One region of the Lysinibacillus sp. NPDC059133 genome, then DNA from elsewhere that is predicted to be linked to it. Evidence: riboswitches for the same ligand, from Rfam matches in the RefSeq annotation. Region 1 holds a riboswitch; each other region holds the start of a gene.
What was found. Region 1 has a riboswitch for cobalamin ahead of nikA (nickel ABC transporter substrate-binding protein). Riboswitches for the same ligand answer to the same signal wherever they lie in the genome.
Positions count from the first base shown of each region.

Region 2: it holds a riboswitch for cobalamin, as region 1 does, so the genes downstream of both, ACFXN8_RS02290 (energy-coupling factor ABC transporter permease) here and nikA (nickel ABC transporter substrate-binding protein) in region 1, are expected to answer to the same signal.
Region 3: it holds a riboswitch for cobalamin, as region 1 does, so the genes downstream of both, mmgD (citrate synthase) here and nikA (nickel ABC transporter substrate-binding protein) in region 1, are expected to answer to the same signal.
Region 4: it holds a riboswitch for cobalamin, as region 1 does, so the genes downstream of both, ACFXN8_RS19410 (ribonucleoside-diphosphate reductase subunit alpha) here and nikA (nickel ABC transporter substrate-binding protein) in region 1, are expected to answer to the same signal.

Region 1 covers NZ_JBHZDH010000001.1:215,171-218,568, reverse strand. The annotation lists gene nikA (nickel ABC transporter substrate-binding protein) at 1-1,366, opposite strand, end outside; cobalamin riboswitch at 1,612-1,805, opposite strand; gene ACFXN8_RS01065 (DUF1572 family protein) at 1,949-2,485, opposite strand; gene ACFXN8_RS01060 (hypothetical protein) at 2,659-3,398, opposite strand, start outside.
Region 2 covers NZ_JBHZDH010000002.1:192,918-196,315, forward strand. The annotation lists gene ACFXN8_RS02285 ((2Fe-2S) ferredoxin domain-containing protein) at 1-353, opposite strand, end outside; cobalamin riboswitch at 491-673, opposite strand; cobalamin riboswitch at 1,092-1,276, shown strand; gene ACFXN8_RS02290 (energy-coupling factor ABC transporter permease) at 1,600-2,346, shown strand; gene ACFXN8_RS02295 (energy-coupling factor ABC transporter substrate-binding protein) at 2,348-2,620, shown strand; gene cbiQ (cobalt ECF transporter T component CbiQ) at 2,624-3,394, shown strand; gene ACFXN8_RS02305 (energy-coupling factor ABC transporter ATP-binding protein) at 3,394-3,398, shown strand, end outside.
Region 3 covers NZ_JBHZDH010000004.1:8,979-12,376, forward strand. The annotation lists cobalamin riboswitch at 971-1,165, shown strand; gene mmgD (citrate synthase) at 1,357-2,478, shown strand; gene prpD (2-methylcitrate dehydratase) at 2,577-3,398, shown strand, end outside.
Region 4 covers NZ_JBHZDH010000044.1:24,066-27,463, reverse strand. The annotation lists gene ACFXN8_RS19420 (ECF transporter S component) at 1-329, shown strand, start outside; gene ACFXN8_RS19415 (hypothetical protein) at 326-1,009, shown strand; cobalamin riboswitch at 1,119-1,304, shown strand; gene ACFXN8_RS19410 (ribonucleoside-diphosphate reductase subunit alpha) at 1,467-3,398, shown strand, end outside.

The DNA of each region.
Region 1 (3,398 bases):
CATTTGCATTCGGTGTTGCTGATTCGTTTGCGAAGCTGTGTGGGTCTGTTGGTGGACCGTTTGTGCGCCAGAAATTAATATCTACTTGATTATCCATTAATTTTTGGAGCCCTACCATTACATCAGCGCCTTCAAGTTTTAATTGAACGCCTATTTTAGCTAATTCCCCTTGCATTAATTCTGCCATGGGTTTTTGGATAGCATCTGTGGCAATATAGATTAAATCTAATGTAAGAGGTTGCCCATTTTTAGAACGGATTTTATCACCATTTTTTAATGTCCAACCTGCTTCATCTAATAACTGCTCGGCTTTTTCTGGATTAAATAGGATTGGTTTTAACTCAATATTGGCATATGGAATAGCATCCCAAAACAGTGTATTGGCAACCTTTTCTGTACCATGGGTAATACTTTCAACCATTTGTTCTTTATTAACAGCGTATTGAATAGCCTGACGTACTTTTAATTCTGCTAAAGGACCAGATTGTGTATTAAAAAGTAATGCACGTGTAGATAAAGGTTCAGATACAGCCGTTTTGTATTGATTGCTGTCTTTTAAGAAAGTGTAGTTATCTAAGCTAATAATGCCACGACCATAAATTAAGTCTAATTCTTCATTTTCAAATGCCAGTGAAATAGATTCTGAATCTGGTATAATTTTCACTTTTACTTTGTCTACTAGTGGCTTTTCACCCCAATAATGTTCGTTGCGGCTAAAAAGTGCATATTGATCTTTTTTATATTCGGTTAATACCCATGGACCTGTTCCAACCGGAGCTTTAATACCTTTATTTGTTGCATCTCCCTCATGGAATCCGTTATCCCCTAAGAAGCGAAATGGTCGCACAAAAGCCAGTTCATTTAATACAGGGTAATAGGGTGCATCTAATTGAAGACGAATTGTATAGTCATCTTCTTTCACAACATCTACAATATGATTCACCATTCCCATCCAAGAGTGTGTATCACGATCTGCTAAAACTGCATTAAAATTACGAATAACATTATCTGCATTAAAGACTGTCCCATCAGAGTATTTTACATCTTGTCTAAGATGAAATATGTAAGCTGTTTTATCGTCAGAAATTTCCCAGCTCTCCGCTAATTTCGGCGATATTGTCCCGTCATCGTTATATTCTACTAATGATTCATATACCATTGCTTGCGCAGTCATTTGGTTTGGTAAATAGGTATGCGGATTTAAAGGCCCTATATCTAGCGGCCAGCCAATTGTTATCATTTTTCCTTCATTATTATTTTTGCTAGAAGTTTTACTTCCATTACCTTCACTCGAGCTTGAACAGCCTGCTAAAATCGTTAACATCAGTATTAGAATGAACGGTAATAATTTTTTAAAAAATATCATTATGATTGCTCCTGTCTATTCTTGGGTGTTAGAAAATTAAAATATATATGTTTCTCCACTATACTTCTAACTTGAAATACAAAGTAATCGTCATTACTTTGCTCTCTCTTTATTTACACCTCACTTTGATGTAAATTACTTAGATTAGAAAAAGGCATAAAAAAAATCCTTATTCCACGTGAATAAGGATAGAAAAACTCATTATTAAAAGCCTTCCATCCATCTCCCTATCTTTCGTAGATCTACAATGAATCATACTACAAGCAGGCATTCTGGCTTATGAATCTTCATTTTGCTTCACCTTCCCGAGTACTTACTCAGTGGTATTTGAAACAAAACTCCTCATTTACAGCTGCGGGACAGCATGGGATTTACACCCATTTTCCTTTAAATTAAGTGAAAAAGTTTTTTCACTCAAACTTGTAATGTTACATATTAAATTTTGTATTAAACATAACACGCTTCAAAGATACACGTCAATTTTATTTTCTGAATATAATAAAGTTTTGCGATTTTTAAACAAAGATATGTATGTATATTCCATCAAAAAAGCCATCTCACACTAGTGAGACGGCCCCATTTCTATTGTTGATGTTTTTTTAACATTGATTCTGTGAAAGGCTGAGATTGTCCCTTTGGAATACTTATTGTTTGCCACTCAGAACCCTTTACTTGCTTAGCAATGCAAACGATTTGACCGACATGTTGTGAATAATGGGACATTTGTCTTTCAATCGCATCTATCACGGAATGTCGTTCTCCCCTTATCGTTACAAACCCTTGTAAATCAGCTTCCGTTAATTTTTGTAAAGCATCTAAAAATACTTGCCAGCCCTTTTCCCATACTGTCATTACCTCTTCTTTTGTCTGAAGGCTATCCATAAATTCATCATCACGATTTCTCGTTGATTTCTCACCATCTGTCGTAAGAAAGTCAGTCCATCTCGATATCATATTTCCACTAACGTGTTTTACAATCACTGCGATACTATTTGAATCTTCATTATACGCCCAGTGCAATTGGGCCTCTTCCAGTTGGTCGAGTGTTTTATCGCCTAGCTCTTTGACACTTCTAAATCTTTTCTGGACAACATTTAAATACGTTTGCGCTACTGTCATTGTTGAACCCCCCATCCCTTTTCTACTATTTTAATATAGACTGAATGAGATGTGTCATTTTGGTAACTAGTTGTTGCCAAAAATAAAGTATTACTTACTCACGAGGGGTTCTTTATCACCACTGATCGCTCCCCCCTCACCAATCGAGCTTTAGCAGGCAGTTATTTTCCACATTACTTCTTTGCTTTCGCTGAATTTATGTGCGAGATAAATTCCCTCGCAAGAGCAACCATTTTTTCTTGTGCTTCCTGTTGATCACCATTTAATTGATAGCCTATTTGATATGCATAGCCATTATAATACGTATAAAACTCATTGGCTTTTGTACTCATTTGATAAATACGCTTGTCTGCCTCATCATAATTATAGTATACATACGCGAAACCTTTATCCGGTGTCATCGCATGATAATACAAAGGATCCATAAAATTCAAACCTACATTCGTGATTTCCCCTGAAAACTCCTGACTATCTTCCGTAACTTTATAGTTTACTGGATTATGATTTACATTTGTTACTGTCAAAATAATATATTGACGATCCACTCCAGTGAGAGACTTTTCTTTATAACTAAATTGAAATTGCTTTTGCAGGCTACCATCTTGCATCTCTGATGTTACCGCATAGACCTCTTGTAGATTTGATTTAAACGGAAGATCTTCAGGGTCTATTAAATGGACAGCATTCCCCATAGTAGCTGCCACTGCTTGCATAGCCTCGAAGCCTTGAAGCGGTGCATAAAATTTGATATTTTCGCGGTGAATAAATTGATCTGCTATTTGAAAATACTGACTGAACGTTGTCTCTGTTCCTTCAACTTCTGTTTTAAATAAATCAGTGAATGATTGTTTTTCTTCTTCATGAAGTATTTCTGTCGTTAAATGATCCATCGGTTTCGAAGCTTGCCATGCAA
Region 2 (3,398 bases), on a different contig from region 1:
TCAATACCTTTAATGGCTGTTGTTTGCGCTGTACGCTGCAACAAACCTTCACGCAATGTAAAAACATGCTCATTATGTAACGATTCATGATTTAAATCTTGTACGAGTGCCTTCGCATGCTCCGTTGTCGACACACGGTACCAATTCCCCTGAGGATAAGCGATGACAACACAAGCATCCTTACACCTACCATTACAGCGGGTCCTTGTTGTATGTATTTCCTGATCAAGCGCTAGCAACTGTATTTCATCACGAATTGCCTGTGTAATATCTTCAGCATCTTTTTTCATACAACTACTACCATTGCATATAAAAAGATGTGTTTTCATCCCCTCTAAATTCCAAGTTGTCATAGTTGTTCTCCCCTCATTTGCTTTTAGGAAAAAGAAAAACCTTTACTCTAGTCGAAGAGTAAAGGTTTAGTAGAAGCCAAATAAAAACGAATATACGGGTACTCGCTCTCGCTTCAACTTCTCCCTCCGAAAAGTTTGCATGCATTATCACATAAGCAGGTTTCCTGACTTAAGCTTCCTTTTACTTTCGCGCCTTCCTAGTTTTCACTAGTGGCATCCGCGATTTCATCAGCTATTACAGTAGCGGGGGCTGTATCGGATTCTCACCGATTTCCCTATTATCTTGAAAATATTCAAGCACTTATGGATGTTTTATATGAATTTATATTATATCAATTATGCCTCGGCATAATTGCGTCCGGAATCGGCTTTGTGCTTGTACAAAGAACTCATTTCCGATTCCGTGACATCCGCCGGAGGCTTTAACTTCTTTCAGCAGGTGTTTGGAACCCGCTGAAAAGTAACTTAAATCTGCATTCATCTCACTACCTATAGAGGTGGGAGACTTCTGCTGAAAGAAGTTTAATGTAATAGAAAACTGTTTCTATCATATCTTATTATTTAAAAAATTCAATATTTCTTTTTTAATTTGTGACAATTTTTTTAATATTTCATAGCAATATGTGAAATCTTTATCTATTTATCAGAATTTTCGACATAGAATCTCAATTTAAAATTTTTTCATAAAAAGTATAGCATATATATGGAAAATCATGTTACACTTTGTCGTGAAATCTCACAACTTCATCTTTTTTCGGTGCGAATTGTTCATCATTTCGCTTAAAAGGGAAGCCGGTTCAAGTCCGGCGCGGTCCCGCCACTGTACTAGGGAGTTTTATAGAGAACGTCACTGTCCAAAGGATGGGAAGGCCTATAAAACGTTGAACTAAAGCCAGGAGACCTGCCGAAAAATATGTGATCGTTTCAACCTACGAGGATAGGTGTGCGGCTGAGCAGATTAGAATTTTATTTGCATTTTTAGCTATGCACTTTTCCACAAACGGAGAAGTGTTTTTTATTTTCATTCAAAAGAGACCCCATCTCAAGGTGGCAGATGAGTACAGATATGGTTCCGGCTTGGTCAAAACATCTACTGAATGAAAATAAAGCCTCCGGCGGATGTCACGGATTTTCAAAGGAATGAAATGTGCTGGCACAATTCAAAATCCTGATGCAATTACGCCAAGGCGAAATTGTTTAGTTCGCATACTAATTCGAAAAATTTTAATGTGAGGAGGAGAGATATTTGAAATTCTCAGGTTGGAAGCTTAGTTATTTCTTATTGGCATTTTTATTCGTGCCAAATCGTGCATTTGCGATGCATATTATGGAGGGCTTTTTGCCAATCGAATGGGCGATTTTTTGGTGGGTCTTATCGATTCCATTTATTATTTTAGGATTACGTTCTATTCGTAAAACTATTGATGAAAATCCTGAAACAAAAATGATATTAGGGCTATCGGGTGCTTTCGCCTTTGTGCTATCAGCTTTAAAAATCCCTTCTGTAACGGGAAGTTGCTCGCATCCTACAGGAGTTGGGCTTGGGACAGTTCTTTTTGGACCATTAGCGATGAGTGTTATCGGAACAATCGTATTATTATTCCAATCTTTACTTTTAGCCCATGGCGGACTTACAACTTTAGGTGCTAATGCCTTTTCTATGGCAATTGCTGGGCCTATTATTGCTTATTATGTTTTTAAGGGCTCACAAAAAATGGGGTTATCATTTTCAGTAGCCGTCTTTTTAGCAGCAATGCTTGGTGACTTAGGTACATATGTTGTCACTTCTGTACAATTAGCTCTTGCCTTCCCTTCTGAAATCGGAGGCTTTATGGCTTCTTTCACAAAGTTTGCTGGTATTTTCGCGTTAACGCAAATTCCTCTTGCTGTTAGTGAAGGCATTTTAACAGTGATCGTTATGAACTTCTTGAAGAAATACAATGTGAGTGAATTAAAAGCTTTACGTGTTTTCTCAGCAAAGGAGGCTCACTAACATGAAAAAAAATTTACTGCTCTTAGCAATTGTTGTGTTGCTAGCAATCTTCCCACTTTTTATTCAAAAAGGCGCCGAATTCGAGGGTGCTGATGGCGAAGCGGAGGCAGCAATTGGTGAAATAGATGTTAACTACGAGCCATGGTTTGAAAGTTTTTGGGAGCCACCAAGTGGTGAAATAGAAAGCTTATTATTCGCACTACAAGCTGCTATTGGCGCTGCATTTATCGGCTATTTCATCGGCTTAATGCGCGGCAAACATAAAGAGGGTTAAGCGATGTTACTCATTGATAAGTATGCTTATATGAATAAACTAGCGTCTGTTCATCCGCTAGAAAAAATGACGTTTTCCCTTGGACTGCTTCTATTGTCACTTATCATGAGAGATGAACGAATTTCACTCATTACATTTATTGTGATGAGTGCTTTTATCATTTTAGGTGCAAAAATCCCTGCTACATATTATGCAAAATTACTATTGCTACCCGGGTTTTTTTTACTATCAAGTCTAGTATCCATTTTAATTTCTATAGTGCCGGCAACAAGCACGCTGCCTACAAACATTTGGTCATTTTCTCTTCATCATTGGACAATTTTTATCGGCAGTACGAGCTTATTTACAGCGCAACAGCTTTTTTTCATCGTCCTTGGCAGTATAAGCTGTTTGTATTTTTTAATTCTCACAACATCAGTCCAATCTATTTGTTACGTCCTACGACAATGGAGACTGCCTACTCTATTTGTAGAGCTAGTAGAGCTAACGTATCGTTTTATTTTTATCTTTTTAGACAGTATGCAAAAAATTCATCTTGCTCAACAGGCTCGACTAGGTTACAGCTCCCCTATGCAGTGGCTTCGCTCGGTTTCACTGCTGATTGTTGCTTTATTTGTCGAGATGTTCCAACGAAGCCGTGAGCTAAACAATGCGATAGAAGCACGTGGTGGCGAAACGGTCTATTGGCAGGAGAATGTTACTTATAACACAAAAAATTGGCTAGGCATTGCTGCAATTTTTATACTCCTCATCATTTATGGAGGTTTTTTCTAATGAC
Region 3 (3,398 bases), on a different contig from region 1:
TAGATCAAACTTTATTCCAAACCAACATCTCAGAAAAATAAAAAAGAAAATCAATTATGCCTCGGATCGGCTTTGCGCTTGCATAAAGCCGATTCTTTGGCATCCACTGAAAGAAGTTAAACGAATGGCCAGGGCTATAGCTCCCTGGCCTTTTTATATTTATCATTATTTTACGTAACATTATTATATTCCAAAAATAAAACTGGCTTGATCAATTGAGCATGTTAATCTTAGTCTATTTTCATAGCATTCTTTTCAAGTTTGAGTGAAAGGTCTTTCACTCAATTAAAAGGAAAATGGGGGTAGTTCCAAGCTGTCCCGTAGCCGTTGCGAGGAGTTTTGTTTCAAATACCATACTTGGGAAGGAGAGGGATGAATATTTATTATAAGTTTTCTTTCTTTATTCTTTTAGAATAAGGTTTTCTTATGCTTTCTTTCAATCTGTCTGTAGATTTTTTATTTTGTATCACGAATGACAGATAATGAGATTAACAAACTATTTTATTCCTTTCTTCATGCTTATTTTGACTTTCCGTTTATTTACAGGTTATACAAGCGCTGATTATGTAAAGGGAGTTACCAAATCAAATGATAACACAAGAAATGGTCTATGAATCACCTAAATCATAGGTAACAAGAATAATAGTTGGCTCTTTCATACTTGTTTTCGATTGACCGTTTCCAACGCAGTTGTTGGCTCATATAAATGTTATAGATTTTCTGCACAACATATATCCTATTCCTATTAAAGTTTTTCATAAAAAGAGTTCGCCCCTACTAAATAAAACCTTTTCTCTTCATGTGAATAATTACCTTTTCCGTTTTACAATCTTTTTTTATGCGAAATAGTGCTAAAAACTGTAGAATAGTTCATTAAAAACGAAAAATAGTTTCTTGTAATTTGTCTTTTCTGAATTTCACCTATATTGATTGTTTTTGAATCACTATGATAAGGTTAATAGACAAATTGAATACGCTAAATTTTGGCGGTTCAAATGGATTTGGTTCCATTTGATTAAAAGGGAAGTTGGTGAGAGTCCAACACTGTCCCGCAACTGTATTTAGGAGTTCAATAACAAGGCCACTGTTTTGGTTGTCAAAATGGGAAGGTGTTATTGTAGCGTTGATCATAAGTCAGGAGACCTGCCACTAATGTAAGCATCAATTGACCTACGAGGATAGGGAGGTGTTAGCTACTGCATGATCTTTGTGAATTCATGTAATTCACTGTTTCTTTGCTCTGTCATGCTTTTGTAGATTAACAACTTCTAAAGGGGTAGAAGTTGTTTTTTTGTTGTTCTTTCGTGTTTGAATGGTAACGCTTACAAGAATAATTAAACAAAGGGGTTGTAATGAATGGAGTTAAATTATTCACCAGGTCTTGACGGAATCATTGCTGCTGAAACAAAGCTATCTTTTTTAGACACTGTAGGAAGTCAAATTGTTATTCGAGGGTATGATTTGATTGAATTATCACAGAGATATTCGTATTTAGACATTGTCTACTTATTGTTACAAGGGGAAATACCAATTACCGAGCAACGAAATGACTTACAGGACAAGTTGAAATCTAATTATCAGGTTCCACTTGAAATTTTTCAAATTTTCAAGTTATTACCCAATGGGACACATGCTATGGATGGACTTAGAACAGGGATTTCTGTTTTAGCAGGCTATGATCAGCATATTAATGATCGTTCTACTGAAATGAATTTGGCGAGAGCATATAGACTTTTAGGTGGTATGCCAAATATTGTAGCGAATAGTTATCGTGTATTAAATGGTCAAGATGCTGTGGAGCCTGATAACAAGCTTTCCTATAGTGCCAATTTTTATTACATGATTACTGGAAGAAAACCAACTGCGTTAGAAGAAGAAATTTTTGATCAATCACTTGTTTTATATAGTGAACATGAGATGCCAAATTCAACTTTTACGGCTCGTGTTATTGCCTCTACACAATCTGATTTGTATGGTGCTTTAACTGGGGCTGTCGCATCATTGAAAGGTAATTTACATGGTGGTGCAAACGAGGCAGTGATGTATATGCTTCTTGAAGCCAAAACAGTAGAAGGCTTTGAAACATTGCTGAAAAATAAACTACAAAATAAAGAAAAGATTATGGGCTTTGGCCATCGTGTATATATGAAAAAGATGGACCCAAGAGCGCAAATTATGAAAGAGGCTTTATACAAATTATGTTTGGAGCAAGGAGATGATCGCTTATATCACATGTGTGAAGCTGGTGAAAAAGTGGTGGTACAGGAAAAAGGATTGTATCCAAATTTAGATTATTATGCGGCACCAGTGTACTACAAGCTTGGTTTGCCGATTGAAATATATACACCAATCTTCTTTGGCTCACGAACGATCGGCTTATGTGCTCATGTAATTGAGCAGCATGACAATAATAGATTATTTAGACCTCGTGTCAATTATATTGGCGAGCGTCATAACCTTGAAGAATTATCGGTATAATCAAATTTTAACAACTCGCCATAGAGCTGATGGGCATTCTGACCAATGTCCATCAGCGTACTAGTATAGCAAATTCATGCATTGAAAGGAAGATATAGATGATTAAAACAAATGAACTATCTAAAACAGATCAATTACTAACTGATATTGCCGAATACGTATTAAATACAACGATTACAAGTGAAGAAGCATACGAAACGGCACGCTATGTTTTATTAGATACTTTAGGCTGTGGCATTTTGGCTTTACAGTATCCAGAATGTACGAAACTTCTTGGACCAGTTGTACCGGGTACGGTTGTTCCAAATGGTACACGTGTTCCAGGAACTTCCTATGTCCTCGATCCAGTGAAAGGCGCTTTCAATATTGGTTGTATGATTCGCTGGTTAGATTACAATGACACATGGCTTGCGGCTGAATGGGGACACCCTTCTGATAATCTAGGTGGCATATTAGCAGTAGCGGATTACTTGAGTCGTGTACGTATTGCTGAAGGTAAAGAGCCTCTTAAAATAAAAGAGGTTTTAGAAATGATGATTAAAGCCCATGAAATTCAAGGTGTACTAGCACTAGAAAATAGTCTGAATCGGGTTGGTTTAGATCACGTATTATATGTCAAAATTGCGACAACAGCGGTTGTGACAAAGGCATTAGGTGGAACGCGTCAAGAAATTATCAATGCATTATCAAATGCTTGGATTGATAATTCAAGTTTACGAACATACCGCCATGCCCCGAATACAGGATCAAGAAAATCATGGGCAGCAGGAGATGCGACAAGTAGGGCCGTGCAATTAGCCATGATGGCTGTAAAAGGTGAAATGGGTTATGCAACTGCCTTATCAGCACCAGGCTGGGGCTTCCAAGACGTGCTCTTTAATAAAAAAGAATTAAAGCTGGCAAGGCCGCTTGCTTCTTAT
Region 4 (3,398 bases), on a different contig from region 1:
CGGGAGTCATTGGGCATTTTATCTCAGCCTTAACTACTGGCTTCCCTCTAGGGCCACTACATATTATTATCGCGGTAGAAATGTTTATTGTTGTATGGATCTTTGGGGTAATGCATAAAAAAGGAATGCATTTCTGGAAATGGCCTGTGGCACTTATATTAAATGGCGTTGTGGCACCTTTACCATTTTACTTTATCATTAGTCCGGCATTTTACTGGGCGTCACTGACTAGTCTTCCATTGGCAACACTCGTAAATCTGGTGATCGTTGCAATTGTGATGCCAATTCTCTCTAAGGTGTTTGTGCGTAAGGAAGGTCGAGTACATTGAGAAATGCAATAAAAATAGGTGAGCTGTTTGCTACAACAGATAATGCCGCAGCAATTGGCGAAAAACCACAAGATGTTGTGTCTGCCCCAGACAAACTAACGGCATACTTAACGGCGCGTGTTACTTTTTTAGAGCAGCTTGCTGCAAATGCTTTACCAAGACATATTTTACTTGCTAATTTTTCAGGGGATGCTGCATGGTCTCGTTATATTGCAGGCATTCAGCAGGTTTTTGATGAGGTGAGTCTTATTTGTCCGCCAATAGACGGTAGCACAGAGTCCAATATGCCGACTTTACAATCAGGTTTGTCTATAACGATGCTTGGTGAGCAGCAGAAACGCACAGTAACTAAGTATGAGCAGCTAAGTTGGTACACATATGGGATGCCGCTTGTAGGCAATGAAATCCTTGCACAGCCTGAAAATGTCGCACAGCTACAACCTATTTTTCAAGCGTGGAAAGAGGGAACCGTGCAGCAAGTCTGGCCAGTTGGATCAAAAGGTCTGCAAGCAGAATTTACCCTACTTTTTGGCGAGCAACAAGTCAAAAGTTCATTAGATGTTGAGAAAACGGCTGGTCCATGTGCAGTAGTTTTGCTAGGAATACAGTTAGAAAAAGAGCAGCTAGCACAAAAATATTTTCCTAGAAATTTTGAAAAACTACGTAAAACTGCATTGTAATTGGGCTTGCTTCGAGAAAAAGTAGCACATTATAACTTGCAAGGGGCAAAACGCCTATTGCAACAATAAACACAATATGTTAGATTTGTTTAGGAGTTAAAACACTATATATAGTATTTGGACGAGCGGTACCAATGTGGTTTAAAAGGGAATTCGGAAAAGAGTCATCTTAGGCCGAAGCTGTCCCCGCAACTGTAAGTGCTGACAAATGATGACTAGCCACTGTGAAGAACGGGAAGGCCATCATTTGGAGGAAGCATGAGCCAGGAGACCTGCCGAGTTGTTCAAGACAGCAACACATTCTTCGGGGATTGAGAAGTGGAGGCGAGAGATTTGTCCACTTCTTAGTGTGCATGTCCTTCATTTCCATTTCCGATTTTACAGCGATCACGTAACCGATAGATGTTGCGTGATCGCTTTTTGTGTTGCTGGAGAAAGAAAGGGAGAGAATGTATACATGACAATTCAAATCGAACAGCAAATTGCTAAGCTCAAGAAAAGTTATACGGAGGATGAACTTGAAAGTTTTGTAAGGTTATCGGATCGTTGGCTACGAAAAAACGACAATGCCACATTTGAAGCATGGGCGGATGCGATGATTTTACAAACGCTTAGCCTAATTGATGAGGAGGAGCCATACTGGACATTTGTCGCAGCTCAAATTTATTTAGAAAAACTATATGATCAATTTGCAATGCGCCGTGAAGTTTCAGTAAAGGATGTTTATAAGGTATTCCCAGAACAATTAGCACACTATACAGAAGCTGGTTTGTATCATGAAAGTTTAACAACAAAATATAGTGAGCAGGACCTTCAAGAACTCGCTTCCTATTTAGAATCAAGTCGAGATGAATTGTTTACGTATATTGGCTTAAAAACATTAATGGACCGCTATGTAGTCCGTGATTACACGAAAACACCAGTGGAGCTACCACAGGAACGCTGGATGGTCATTGCAATGACTCTTATGCAGGATGAGACAGAAAATCGTTTAGAAAAAGTACGTGAATCTTACTGGGCAATGAGTAATTTATATATGACTGTTGCCACACCAACATTATCGAATGCAGGTAAAACGCATGGTCAGTTATCTAGCTGCTTTATCGATACAGTAGATGATAGTTTACAAAGTATTTATGACACGAATACAGATGTCGCAACATTATCGAAGTACGGCGGTGGTATTGGTGTTTATATGGGCAAAATTCGTAGCCGAGGCTCATCGATTAAAGGCTTTAAAGGTGCATCAAGTGGTGTTTTACCATGGATTAAACAACTTAATAATACGGCGGTTTCAGTCGATCAGCTTGGTCAACGACAAGGCGCTATTGCTGTCTATCTAGATGTTTGGCATAAAGACGTCTTTACGTTTTTAGATTTACGCTTAAACAATGGAGATGAGCGTTTGCGTGCTCATGATATTTTCACAGGGCTATGCTTACCGGATTTATTTATGGAAACGGTAGAAGAGCGCGGGGAATGGCATTTATTTGACCCACATGAAGTGCGAGAAGTTATGGGCTTTTCACTAGAGGATTTTTATGATGAGAAAAAGGGTGACGGTGCTTTCCGTACTAAATATGAGGAATGTATCGCGAATCCATTGTTAAGTCGTGAAGTCGTTCCAGCCATTGATATTATGAAGCGTATTATGCGCTCACAGCTTGAAACAGGCGTACCGTTTATGTTCTATCGAGATGAAGTCAATCGCATGAATCCGAATAAGCATGAAGGGATGGTTTACAGCTCGAACCTGTGTACAGAAATATTCCAAAATATGTCAGCGACTGAATTTGAGTCTATTACCCTTGAAGATGACGTTATCGTAACACGTCGCAAGCCTGGAGATTTCGTTGTATGTAACTTATCATCTATCAATTTAGGCCGAGCAGTACCGGCTGGTGTTCTAGAACGATTGATCCCAGTTCAAGTACGTATGCTAGATAACGTTATCGCTCTCAATACAATTCCAGTAAAACAAGCAGAGCGTACGAACTTACGTTACCGTGGTATTGGGCTTGGCACATTTGGCTGGCACCATTTATTAGCTTTGAAAGAAATTCAATGGGAGTCTGAGGAAGCTGTAGAATTTGCGGACAAGCTGTATGAGGAAATTGCGTATTTAACAATTCGTGCTTCGAACAATTTGGCATGTGAAAAAGGGGCCTACCCATTATTTGAAGGCTCGGATTGGCATACTGGTGCGTATTTTGACAAACGGGGCTATGACAGCAATAAATGGAACGCGTTACGCGCCGCGGTTGCTGAAAAAGGTATGCGTAACGGCTATGTCATGGCGGTTGCACCGAACTCATCAACATCCATTTTAGCGGGCAGTACGGCTACGATTGATCCGATCTTCCAAAAGAGTTATTCAGAGGAGAAGAAG